One region of the Paraburkholderia fungorum genome, then DNA from elsewhere that is predicted to be linked to it. Evidence: riboswitches for the same ligand, from Rfam matches in the RefSeq annotation. Region 1 holds a riboswitch; the other holds the start of a gene.
The links. A riboswitch is a leader RNA that binds a small molecule or an ion and turns the genes downstream of it on or off. The one in region 1 is predicted to bind FMN.
Positions count from the first base shown of each region.

Region 2: another riboswitch for FMN. It lies ahead of ribB (3,4-dihydroxy-2-butanone-4-phosphate synthase); the one in region 1 lies ahead of BLS41_RS19905 (6,7-dimethyl-8-ribityllumazine synthase).

Region 1 covers NZ_FNKP01000002.1:860,782-866,028, forward strand. Annotated here, with positions in the region: gene BLS41_RS19895 (FGGY family carbohydrate kinase) at 1-1,095, shown strand, start outside; gene BLS41_RS19900 (SDR family oxidoreductase) at 1,119-1,925, shown strand; gene BLS41_RS19905 (6,7-dimethyl-8-ribityllumazine synthase) at 2,035-2,535, opposite strand; FMN riboswitch at 2,614-2,770, opposite strand; gene tpiA (triose-phosphate isomerase) at 2,873-3,658, shown strand; gene BLS41_RS19915 (sugar dehydrogenase complex small subunit) at 3,953-4,495, shown strand; gene BLS41_RS19920 (GMC family oxidoreductase) at 4,525-5,247, shown strand, end outside.
Region 2 covers NZ_FNKP01000001.1:3,314,194-3,319,440, reverse strand. Annotated here, with positions in the region: gene BLS41_RS14685 (MFS transporter) at 1-355, shown strand, start outside; gene BLS41_RS14680 (helix-turn-helix domain-containing protein) at 642-1,373, shown strand; FMN riboswitch at 1,496-1,682, shown strand; gene ribB (3,4-dihydroxy-2-butanone-4-phosphate synthase) at 1,838-2,557, shown strand; gene BLS41_RS14670 (HAD family hydrolase) at 2,681-3,367, opposite strand; gene glpK (glycerol kinase GlpK) at 3,536-5,035, opposite strand.

The DNA of each region.
Region 1 (5,247 bases):
GGCTTGCTGATCGACCCGTATTTTTCGGGCACCAAGCTGATCTGGCTCAACGAGAACGACGAGCGCGTGCGTTCACACATCGCTGCAGAGACGGCGTATTTCGGCACCGTCGACAGTTGGCTGCTTTATCGCCTCACGAATGGCGGCGTTTATTGCACCGACTACACCAACGCGTCACGCACGATGCTGTTCAATCTGAACACGCTCGACTGGGATCGCGAACTGCTGACTGCATTCGGACTCGACGGGTTGCGTCTTCCCGAACTACGGCCCTCGGCGTCGAACTTCGGCGCGACCGATTTCGACGGATTGCTCGCCCGTCCGATCCCGATCGTGTCGATGATCGGCGACTCGCATGCCGCCGCCGTCGGCGAAGGATGTTTGAAGCCAGGTCTGGCCAAGGCGACGATGGGCACCGGTTCATCGTTAATGATGAACGTCGGCAGTCAACCGCAGGCACCCGCCCATGGACTCGTTTCCACGCTGTGTTTCGCCACTGAAAAGCGCGTGGATTATGCGCTGGAAGGGATCATCATCAGCGCCGGTTCGACGCCCGCGTTTCTCAAGGAAAAGCTCGGACTCTTCGACGACTTCGCCGTCGCCGAGCAGGCTTTTACGGACTACGACAACGGCGGCGTTTTTCTGATTCCCGCTTTCTCGGGAATTGGCTGTCCGCACTGGAAGTACCCGGGCGGCGCGCAAATCGTCGGACTGAATTTTTCGAATTCATGGCAACACGTTGCACGCGCGGCGTACGAGTCGATCGTTTATCAGATCAAGGACGTGATTACGGTGATGGAGCAGGCAGCTCAGGTTCCGCTACTCGAACTGTTCCTCGACGGTGGACTCGTGCAGCGGCCCTTCCTGCTTCAGTACCTGGCCGATACGTTGAATCGCCCGGTCAGTACGCTGGCGCTCAGCGAAATATCGGCGGCGGGCGCGGCCGCATTGGCATCGCTGGAACTTGGACTGGTCGATTCGCTCGACGCGGTTCATACGGAGCGGCCCGTTCTGCGCCGCGTCGAACCTGGCAGCGGTGTGTCTGCTGCAGCGGAGAATCACGCGCAATGGCTGCGCTGGATCGAACGGCTCTAATTCAATTCATCTGGGAGAAGGGAATGGTTAGCGAAGTAAAACCCGCAGCAAAGCGCTTCGACAATAAAGTCGTGGTTGTGACGGGCGGCAGCCGGGGGATTGGATTAAGTATTGGAGAACGTTTCGCACAGGAAGGCGCGAAAGTTTGCCTGTCGGCGAATGAGAAGAGCGTGTTCGACGCGGCGGCCCATTTGCGCGAATCCGGCTACGACGTCATTGCAGCCGAAGTGGATGTGACTGACAAGTCGCAGGTAAAAGATCTCTACGATGAAGTCGCCGGCAAACTCGGCGAAGTTGATATCTCGGTGCAGAACGCGGGCGTCATCACCATTGCGAAGCTGCCCGATCTCACCGAGGCCGAGTGGGACAAGGTTCTCGCAGTCAATACGAAGGGCGTTTTCCTGTGCTGCCAGGAAGCGGCGACGCGCATGTTGCGCGCGGGGAAAACCGGGCGTCTGATCAATACGGCCTCAGGGCAGGCTCGTCAGGGTTTCGTCTACACGCCGCACTATGCAGCAAGCAAGTTCGGCGTATTGGGTATTACCCAAAGCCTCGCGAAAGAACTCGCGCCGACCGGCATTACGGTCAATGCATTCTGCCCCGGCATTATCACGACCGACATGTGGTCGTATAACGACGAAGCATGGGGCAAGCTGCTCGGCGACTATAAGCCGGGCGAGTTGATGACCGAGTGGGTGAACAACATTCCGATGAAGCGCGCAGGGACGGGCAAGGATGTGGCGGGACTGGTCGCCTTTCTGGCGTCGGACGATGCGGCCTACATTACCGGCCAGACGATCAACGTCGACGGCGGCATGTTCATGTCGTGAAGTGACGTGATTCTGGCGCCAGTATGCAGATGAAAAACATTTTTCCACCCGCATACTGGCGCCGTGTGTGACTACTTCAACGTGACTTCAGTGCAGTTTCAACGCGGTATCACGCAACCGGCAACGCCGCGAATTTGCGAACCGTGTCTGCGCAGGCGTGAGCCGCTTCGGCACCCTTCACCAGGAAGTGCTCCTTGAAGTATTTCGCGTGTTCTTCGCCGTGGAAGTGGTGCGGCGTCAGCACGACGGAAAACACCGGCACGCTGGTTTCGAGCTGTACCTGCATGAGTCCGCTGATAACGGCCTGAGCGACGAACTCGTGCCGGTAAATGCCACCGTCCACGACGAGGCCTGCGGCGACGATGCCCGCATAACGTCCGCTTTGCGCGAGGCGTTTGGCGTGCAGCGGAATTTCGAATGCGCCGGCCACTTCGTAGAGGTCGATATCGTCGGCGCTATAGCCGCGCTCCTGCATTGCTTCGACGAACGAGATCTTGCATTGATCGACGATATCGCGGTGCCAGCATGCCTGAATGAAAGCGATGCGTGTGCGGCTACCGTTGGACGAACCGTTGTGTGCTTCTGAATGGAGTGAGGTTGCGATATTCATGGACTTCAGCCTGTTGGTGTGAACAGGGCGAAGGACGGCCCTTTCCCGCTATATCGCTGTCGCGACGAGCGCAGGCCGTCCCGTTCTCTTTCATCCGGACTATGACCGTCGGCCCCGGAATCTAACCGGGTCTGCTGACCTCTGCACCAAAGAATGGTGACTGAGCGCTCGCGGGCTACGCGCTTTTCGCACGATTACCGCCGGTGGGGAGTTTCACCCCGCCCCGAGAACTTGTTCTTTTCAGAACGGTGCGTAAGGTATCACGAATTTTTAATTTTTGCTGCAACGCGGGCGGTCTGACTATCGCGCGCGCGACGCGGGTCAATGAGAGGAAAGCATGCAACGCAAGCTGATTTTGGGTAACTGGAAGATGCACGGATCGACTGAATCCAATGCCGCGTTGCTCGCCGCAATTCGCGAACGGATGAGCCGCGAAAACACCAACGTCGATGTCGGCGTGTGCGTGCCCGCCATTTTCGTCGAGCAGGCCCGTTCCGCGTTGCAGGGCAGTGCGGTTGCGTGGGGCGTGCAGGATGTCTCCGCGCATGTGCAAGGCGCGTTCACCGGCGAGATTTCCGCCGCGATGGTCGCCGGGTTTCAGGCAACATTCGCAATCGTCGGACATTCGGAGCGGCGGGCGAATCACGGAGAAACGGCGTTGGTGGTCGGCGAGAAGGCGCGTCAGGCACTGGTCGCCGGACTGGTACCGGTCGTGTGCGTTGGCGAAACGCTGGCGGAACGCGAAGCGGGCGCAACCGACGCAGTGGTTCGCGCACAACTCGCCGCCGTGCTCGAAGCAATTTCCGTCGACGACGCGAAGAAAATCGTCATCGCGTACGAGCCGGTATGGGCGATCGGAACGGGCCGCAGCGCATCTGTCGACGAAGCGCAGGCCACGCATGCTGGATTGCGCAGTGTTCTGCGCGAATACGATGCGGGTCTGGACAAGCTGCGGATTCTGTATGGCGGCAGCATCAAGCCGGATAACGCAAGTGCGCTGCTCGATTGCGACGGGATCGACGGTGGTCTGATTGGCGGCGCGTCGCTCAAATCGGCGGACTTCATTTCGATCATCGAGGCGGCTGCCAGCCTGCATGCCGATGATTCTCTGCATGTCGGTTGAAACGGGCTCGCGCTATTTCTGCGGGCGTTTCGCGCGTCCGCCAATTGAACGTGTGTTATTAAACTGAAAGAATTGTTACCCGGCGGCCAGCGAAACATCGTTGCAAGGAACAATCCGTTCAAGCAGAAAAGGGCTTAAAAAAGGCCGCTTTCCGGCATCGTCGAACAGGTAATGGCCGGTCCGGATCTACGTGCCAAAACCAGAACTTGCGCCTGTCGAGTTATAATTGGTAAGCATGCTGATAAAAGAAGCAGCATTTATCAGCCTCGGTAGATCTGGACTTAACATTACAAAATGACTCATCCCCACGAGCCCGATACGGGCCGCTCCGTGCCGAATTCCGGCCGGCGCTTACTGCTGGCCAGCATATTGGCCAGCTACGCCAGTTCTTTTATTCCCTGGCCTCTCGCCAACGCACAAACAGTTGTTCCTGAAACCGCTGCCGCGCCCGAAGCGTTTTTGATGGTGTCGCGTGCGATCACGGGGCGCGCCACGCTCGACGCTGTTCAGGCAAACCGGCTTTATGCCGGCCTTGTTGCGACGGTTCCTTCGTTTGCCACGCAATTGACCGCGCTCGCCGCGTTCATCGCAGCGAATCCGTCCGCGGAAAAGCAATTGCAGGCTTCTCTCGATGCCGCGAATGTCCCGTTCGCCAAACTGCCTCGTCAAATTGCGACCGCCTGGTATGTCGGCGTGGTCGGCTCGGGTCCGGCCGCGCGTTGCGTGACCTACGAAACCAGTTTGATGAATGTCGTGGTGTCCGACCGGTTGAAGCCGCCGAGCTACGCCTACGGTCCCTATGGAAGTTGGGGCCGTAATCCCCTCTCGGCAGCCTGACGCTTCATCGGTAATTCAAGGAACAAAGCATGTCTGAGCAGTTGTCAGCCGATATCGTTGTTATCGGCTCGGGTATCGTCGGTTCTCTCGCGGCCCATCGTCTCGTGTCGCAAGGCGCGTCTGTATTGATTCTCGAAGCGGGTCCGCGCGTGGATCGCGGCCGCATCGTCTCGAACTTCCGTAATTCCCCGCGCAAGGGTGACTTCATGTCGCCTTATCCGTTTTCGTCGTGGGCGCCGCATCCGGTTTATCAACCTGTCGATAACGATTATCTCGTGCAGGCCGGGCCGTATCCGTACAAGGCGGAATACATCCGCATGGTCGGCGGCACGACCTGGCATTGGGCCGCGCAAGCGTGGCGTCTGCTGCCGAACGACTTCCGTCTGCAAACGCAATACGGCGTGGGTCGCGACTGGCCGATTTCGTACGAAGACCTCGAACCCTTCTATTACGAAGCGGAAGTGAAGATGGGCGTGTCGGGTGCGCCGAACAACGGTTCGCCGCGTTCGAAACCGTTCCCGATGCAACCGGTTGCGGAGTCGTATCTGGAGCAGCGTTTTCGTGAACGTCTCGCACCTGGCGGTTATGACGTCATCACCAATACGACTGCACGTAACAGCCGCAACTACGATGGCCGTCCGGCGTGCTGCGGCAATAACAACTGCATGCCGATCTGCCCGATCGACGCGCAATATCACGGGGGTCTCGCTGCTGAGGCAGCCGAAAAAGCCGGCGCGAAGCTGGTCGAAAAC
Region 2 (5,247 bases), on a different contig from region 1:
GGCGATTTTCGCGCGCACCAGCCATTCGCAGGTGGCCGCCGCGATCACGATTTTCGTATGGGGCATTGCCGCGTTCGCGACGGTGCCGCCGTTGCAGATGCGCGTGGTCGAGAAGGCGGCCGCCGCGCCGAATCTCGCGTCGACGCTGAACATCGGCGCGTTCAACGTGGGCAATGCGGGCGGCGCGTGGCTCGGCGGCCTGGTGATCAACCACGGCCATTCGCTCGATACGCTGCCGTGGGTCGCGGCGGGCGTCAGCGTGGTGGCGCTGTTGCTGACGTGGTTCGCCGCGCGGATGGATGCGCCGGTGTCGAAGGCGGCGCAGCAGCCTGTGACAGTGCGCGAGCACGTCTGACACCGAGATTTAGCGATGAGGGAAGAGGGCGCAACCGGCCGATGCCGTATGGGACGGTTGTGCCTTCAACCCTGTAAGGCCCGGTTACGCATGCGCCGCACGACTGACCAGGAGCCTTCAATCTAGCTCCTGTCCATATGAAAAATCCGCACAAGCTTTGCCAGAATCGCCCTCCGCAATACTGATAACAGTGTGAAGATAACTTCGTTGGGCGTGGGCGGACGCGATGCTATCTTGCTTCCACTAACCGCATGCGTTGCCGTCCGGCGGCGCTTTGGAGGCAATCATGCATTCCCCGCTCGCGCTGGTCCGCGATCCCTCGATCGACGCCGATGCGTCGCCGCGCGCCGCCGAACCCTTCGACGCACTCGAGCACCTGGTCGGCGTCAATCTGGCCCGCCTGCGTGCCGAGCGGCAACTGTCGCTCGATGCTTTGGCCCGCGCGTCGGGCGTGTCGCGGGCCATGCTCGCGCAGATCGAATCGGCGCGCAGCGTGCCGTCCATCAAGGTGCTGTGTAAGGTGGCGGCTGCGCTGAAGGTATCGGTGGCGGCGTTCTTGCGGCGTCATGCGACTAACGGCTTCGAGCATCTGCCGGCCGAGCGCTCGCAGCGCATCGTCAGTTCGAACGGGCGCTATTCGGCGCGGCCGCTTTATCCCGATGCCGAACCGACTGCCGCCGAGTTCCACGAATTGCGAATCGCGCCGTTGCACACCGAGGCGGGCACGCGCCGCGCGCCGGGCACGACGGTGAATCTGGTGGTTAGCGAAGGCACGCTCGAAGTCAGCGTTCACGATCAGCGCCAGTTGCTCGCAACCGGCGACGCAATCGTGTTCGATGCCGATCAGCCGCATAGTCTGCGCAATCCTGGCGATACCGAGGCGCGCGCGTTTCGCGTCACGCTGAAGGCGGAGACCCCGCCGCGCTGGGACGTGCCCGCGCTGCACGAGACGCGGCATGAAACGCAGCCGGAAGCTCAAACCCAGGCGACGCCACAGCGCGAAGCGACACCCGTTTGAGCACAATTTCAGGCTGATGACAGCTTGTCTCGAAATAGAGCTTCCTGTCAGGCCGTGGTCTGTCGCGCAGCAGCCCATGCGCGACTGTTGTAAGCTTTGCCAGCCGGTCGATCCGGCAATCAGTGCGTCTTCAGGGCGGGGTGAAATTCCCCACCGGCGGTATGCCGGCAGCGCGAAAGCGTGAGCCGGTGAGCCCGCGAGCGCCCGCATCGTGCGGTTTTTCTCAGTGCATCGAGGACCGCAGCGGGGTCAGCAGATCTGGTGAAAAGCCAGAGCCGACGGTCACAGTCCGGATGAAAGAAGATGTGCAGATAGTCATGGTCGTTGTCGTGGCGTCGCCCGAGGTTCAGGCGGTGCGCGAGCGTCGCCCCGCTTGAATCGGGCGGCGTTCAGCGGCGCGTCTTTGTCTGTTTGCAATGCCCTGAAACGTTTTTCGCCCCACTTTTGCGATGAGCGTTTCAACTATGTCTTTTGCTAAATTTCCTGCTCCCTTGACGATTGCCAGCGATGCAATCGACGATCTCCCGCTACTCGCCACCGAAGCTGTGCCGCCCCGCATCGCCGCCGCGTTGCAGGCCATGCGCGACGGCCGCGCCGTCGTCCTTCAGGATGACGACGATCGCGAGAACGAAGCCGATCTGGTGGTATCTGCCGAGCGTCTGTCGGTCGAAACCATGGCGTTGCTGATCCGAGAGTGCAGCGGCATTGTTTGCCTGTGCCTGCCCGACGACACAATCCGTTCGCTCGAACTTCCGCCGATGACCACCAACAACGCAAGCCGTTACGGCACCGCGTTCACGGTGTCGATCGAAGCGCGCGAGGGCGTGACGACGGGGGTGTCGGCGGTCGATCGCCTGACGACGATCCGCGCGGCGATTGCCGACGCGGCGAAGCCTGCCGATATCGTGAGCCCGGGCCACGTGTTCCCGCTGCGGGCGATGCCCGGCGGCGTGCTCGCGCGACGCGGCCACACCGAAGGCACGGTCGATCTCGCGGTCCTCGCGGGTCTGAAGCCGGCCGGCGTGCTGTGCGAACTGATGAACGCGGACGGCACGATGACGCGCGGTGCCGACGTCGAACGTTTCGCCGCACAACACAATCTGCCGATGCTGACGATTGCGGAGCTGGTGGCGTTTCGTGAAGCGCTGGCGCGGGTGCGCGAGCGTGAGGTGGAAGAGGTTTGATGAATTGATTGGCGTTAAGCACCGCATGTGAGCCACAGACACGCGGCGCAAACACAAAGGCCGAATCTGATAGACAGATTCGGCCTTTTTTATCGCTGCAACTCGACGTGACTGCAATTCAGGCTACGACTGCACGTCCCCGAAATCCCCACGCACGCCGGCCTCGATTAGCGCGGGCAGCTCGTCCATATGTTTCATGATGCGTGTCATGCCCATTTTGCGCAGCGCGTCCGCATAACCATCGGGGATGTGGCTCGCGCCGACGAACGCAATCGTCTTCATTCCCGCCGCGCGCGCCGCGTTCAAGCCCGCCACGCTATCTTCGACAACGATGCAGCGTGACGGCTCCACGCCCAACGTCTGCGCGGCAAACAGATACACATCGGGATAAGGCTTGGGCCGCGCGACCTGTTCGGCGCTGAAAATCCGCTCGCCGAAAATCTGCTGTAAACCGGCTCGCCGCACCGACGCGGTCACGCGTGCCATCCGGCTGTTGGAGACCACCGCTGCCGGCAACGTCACGCGTTGCAACGCCTCGCGCACGCCGTTGATCGGACTGAGCGACGCCGCGAGTTCAAGCTCGACGGCGTGATCGATGGTGTTGAGAAAATCCGCGGGCAACGTGATGTCGAACGACTTCTCGATGCCTTCGAGAAAGCGCGAGGTTTGCTGACCGAACGCCGTCTTGACGACCGGTTCGAAGTCGAGGCCGGGGAAGGTGCTGGTCAGCGTTTCGAACATCACGCGGTCAGCGATGATTTCACTGTCGACGAGCACGCCGTCGCAGTCACAGATGAGGTGGTCGATCATGCCTGAAATGCAGAAGCGGGAAGCGCGTGAGCCGAAGAACGGCAAGCTCATGCGCGTTGATTGAAAGCATCATGATACGTGCTTTGACGTCGCCCCCATGGCGGCGACGTCTTGCCGCCGCTTTCATTCGCGCGGGCAGGTTCAGGCGGCGACTTTGCGGTCAGCCAGTCAGGGCGTGTCGGCCCATGCTTTCGCCGCGCGAATCGCGCGCTTCCAGCCGTCGAGGCAATCCCTGACATCGGCGTGCGGCAGCGCGGGCGTGAAGCGGCGGTCGAGCTTCCACTGGCTGTGCAGTTCGTCCACATCCTTCCAGTAGCCCACCGCGAGGCCCGCCAGATAGGCCGCGCCCAACGCGGTCGTTTCCGGCACCTTCGGACGCACCGCGTCGACGCCGAGAATATCGGCCTGGAATTGCATCAGCAGATTGTTCGCGCACGCGCCGCCGTCCACCCGCAATTCGCCGATGCGAATACCCGAATCGGCTTCCATCGCCTTCAGCACGTCGAGCGATTGATAGGCGATCGAATCGAGCGCCGCGCGCGCAATGTGCGCGGAGGTCGTGCCGCGCGTCACGCCGAACAGCGTGCCGCGAGCGCGTGCGTTCCAGTGCGGCGCGCCGAGCCCGGCAAACGCGGGCACCAGATACACGCCGTCGCAATGCGGCACGCCGCGCGCGAGCGTTTCGATTTCTGCCGCGTTCTTGATGATGCCGAGGCCGTCGCGCAGCCACTGCACCACCGCGCCGCCGATAAATATGCTGCCTTCGAGCGCGTAGTTGATCTTGTCGCCGATCTGCCAGGCGATCGTCGTGACGAGGTTGTTCTTCGATTCGATCGGCTTGTCGCCGGTATTCATCACGAGGAAGCAGCCGGTGCCGTAGGTGTTCTTCACCATGCCCGACTCCGTGCACATCTGGCCGAAGAGGGCGGCGTGCTGGTCGCCGGCGATGCCCGCGAGCGGGATCTTCGACGCGAATACCGTGGTCTTGGTCGGCCCGTAAATTTCCGACGAAGGCCGCACCTCCGGCAACATGCTGCGCGGAATATCGAGCGCGTCGAGCAACTCGTCGTCCCACTTCAGCGTGTGAATGTTGAACAGCATCGTGCGCGACGCGTTGGTCACGTCGGTGACGTGCAGGCCGCCTTTCGTGAAATTCCACACGAGCCAGCTATCCACCGTGCCGAACGCGAGGCGGCCTTGCTTGGCTTTCTCGCGCGCGCCTTCGACGTTGTCGAGAATCCAGCGGATCTTGGTCGCCGAAAAATACGAATCGACCGGCAGACCCGTTTTCGCGCGGACTTTTTCTTCGAGACCTTGCTCCTTGAGCTGGTCGCAGAAATCGGCGGTGCGGCGGTCCTGCCAGACGATCGCGTTATAGACCGGATGGCCGGTTTCGCGATCCCACACAATGGTCGTTTCGCGCTGATTCGTAATGCCGATCGCGGCAATCGATGCGCCGTTCATGCCCGCGCGCGTGACGGCTTCGGCGGCGACGCCGGCCTGGGTCGACCAGATTTCCTGCGGATCGTGCTCGACCCAGCCCGGATGCGGATAGATCTGCTGGAATTCTTTCTGCGCAATCGACACGACATTGCCGCTGCGGTCGAACAGCATCGCACGCGAGCTGGTGGTGCCTTGGTCAAGCGCGAGGATGTACTGATCCTGCATTGTCTCTTCTCCATGCGTTTTGCAAATCCCCGGACTGCTCACCGGCGATGGTAACGGCTCGTTGTTTTAAGCGGACTGCAAAACAGTGTGTGATTGTGCGTTTGCGGGTGCGTGCGTTTGTGTGCGTTTGCGCGCGCGTGCCTGATTCGTGCGTTCTGGCCCGGTTCGTTCGGCGCGAAGGCTGCTGTGAGGTGATCCGGTTCGCGCTGGCC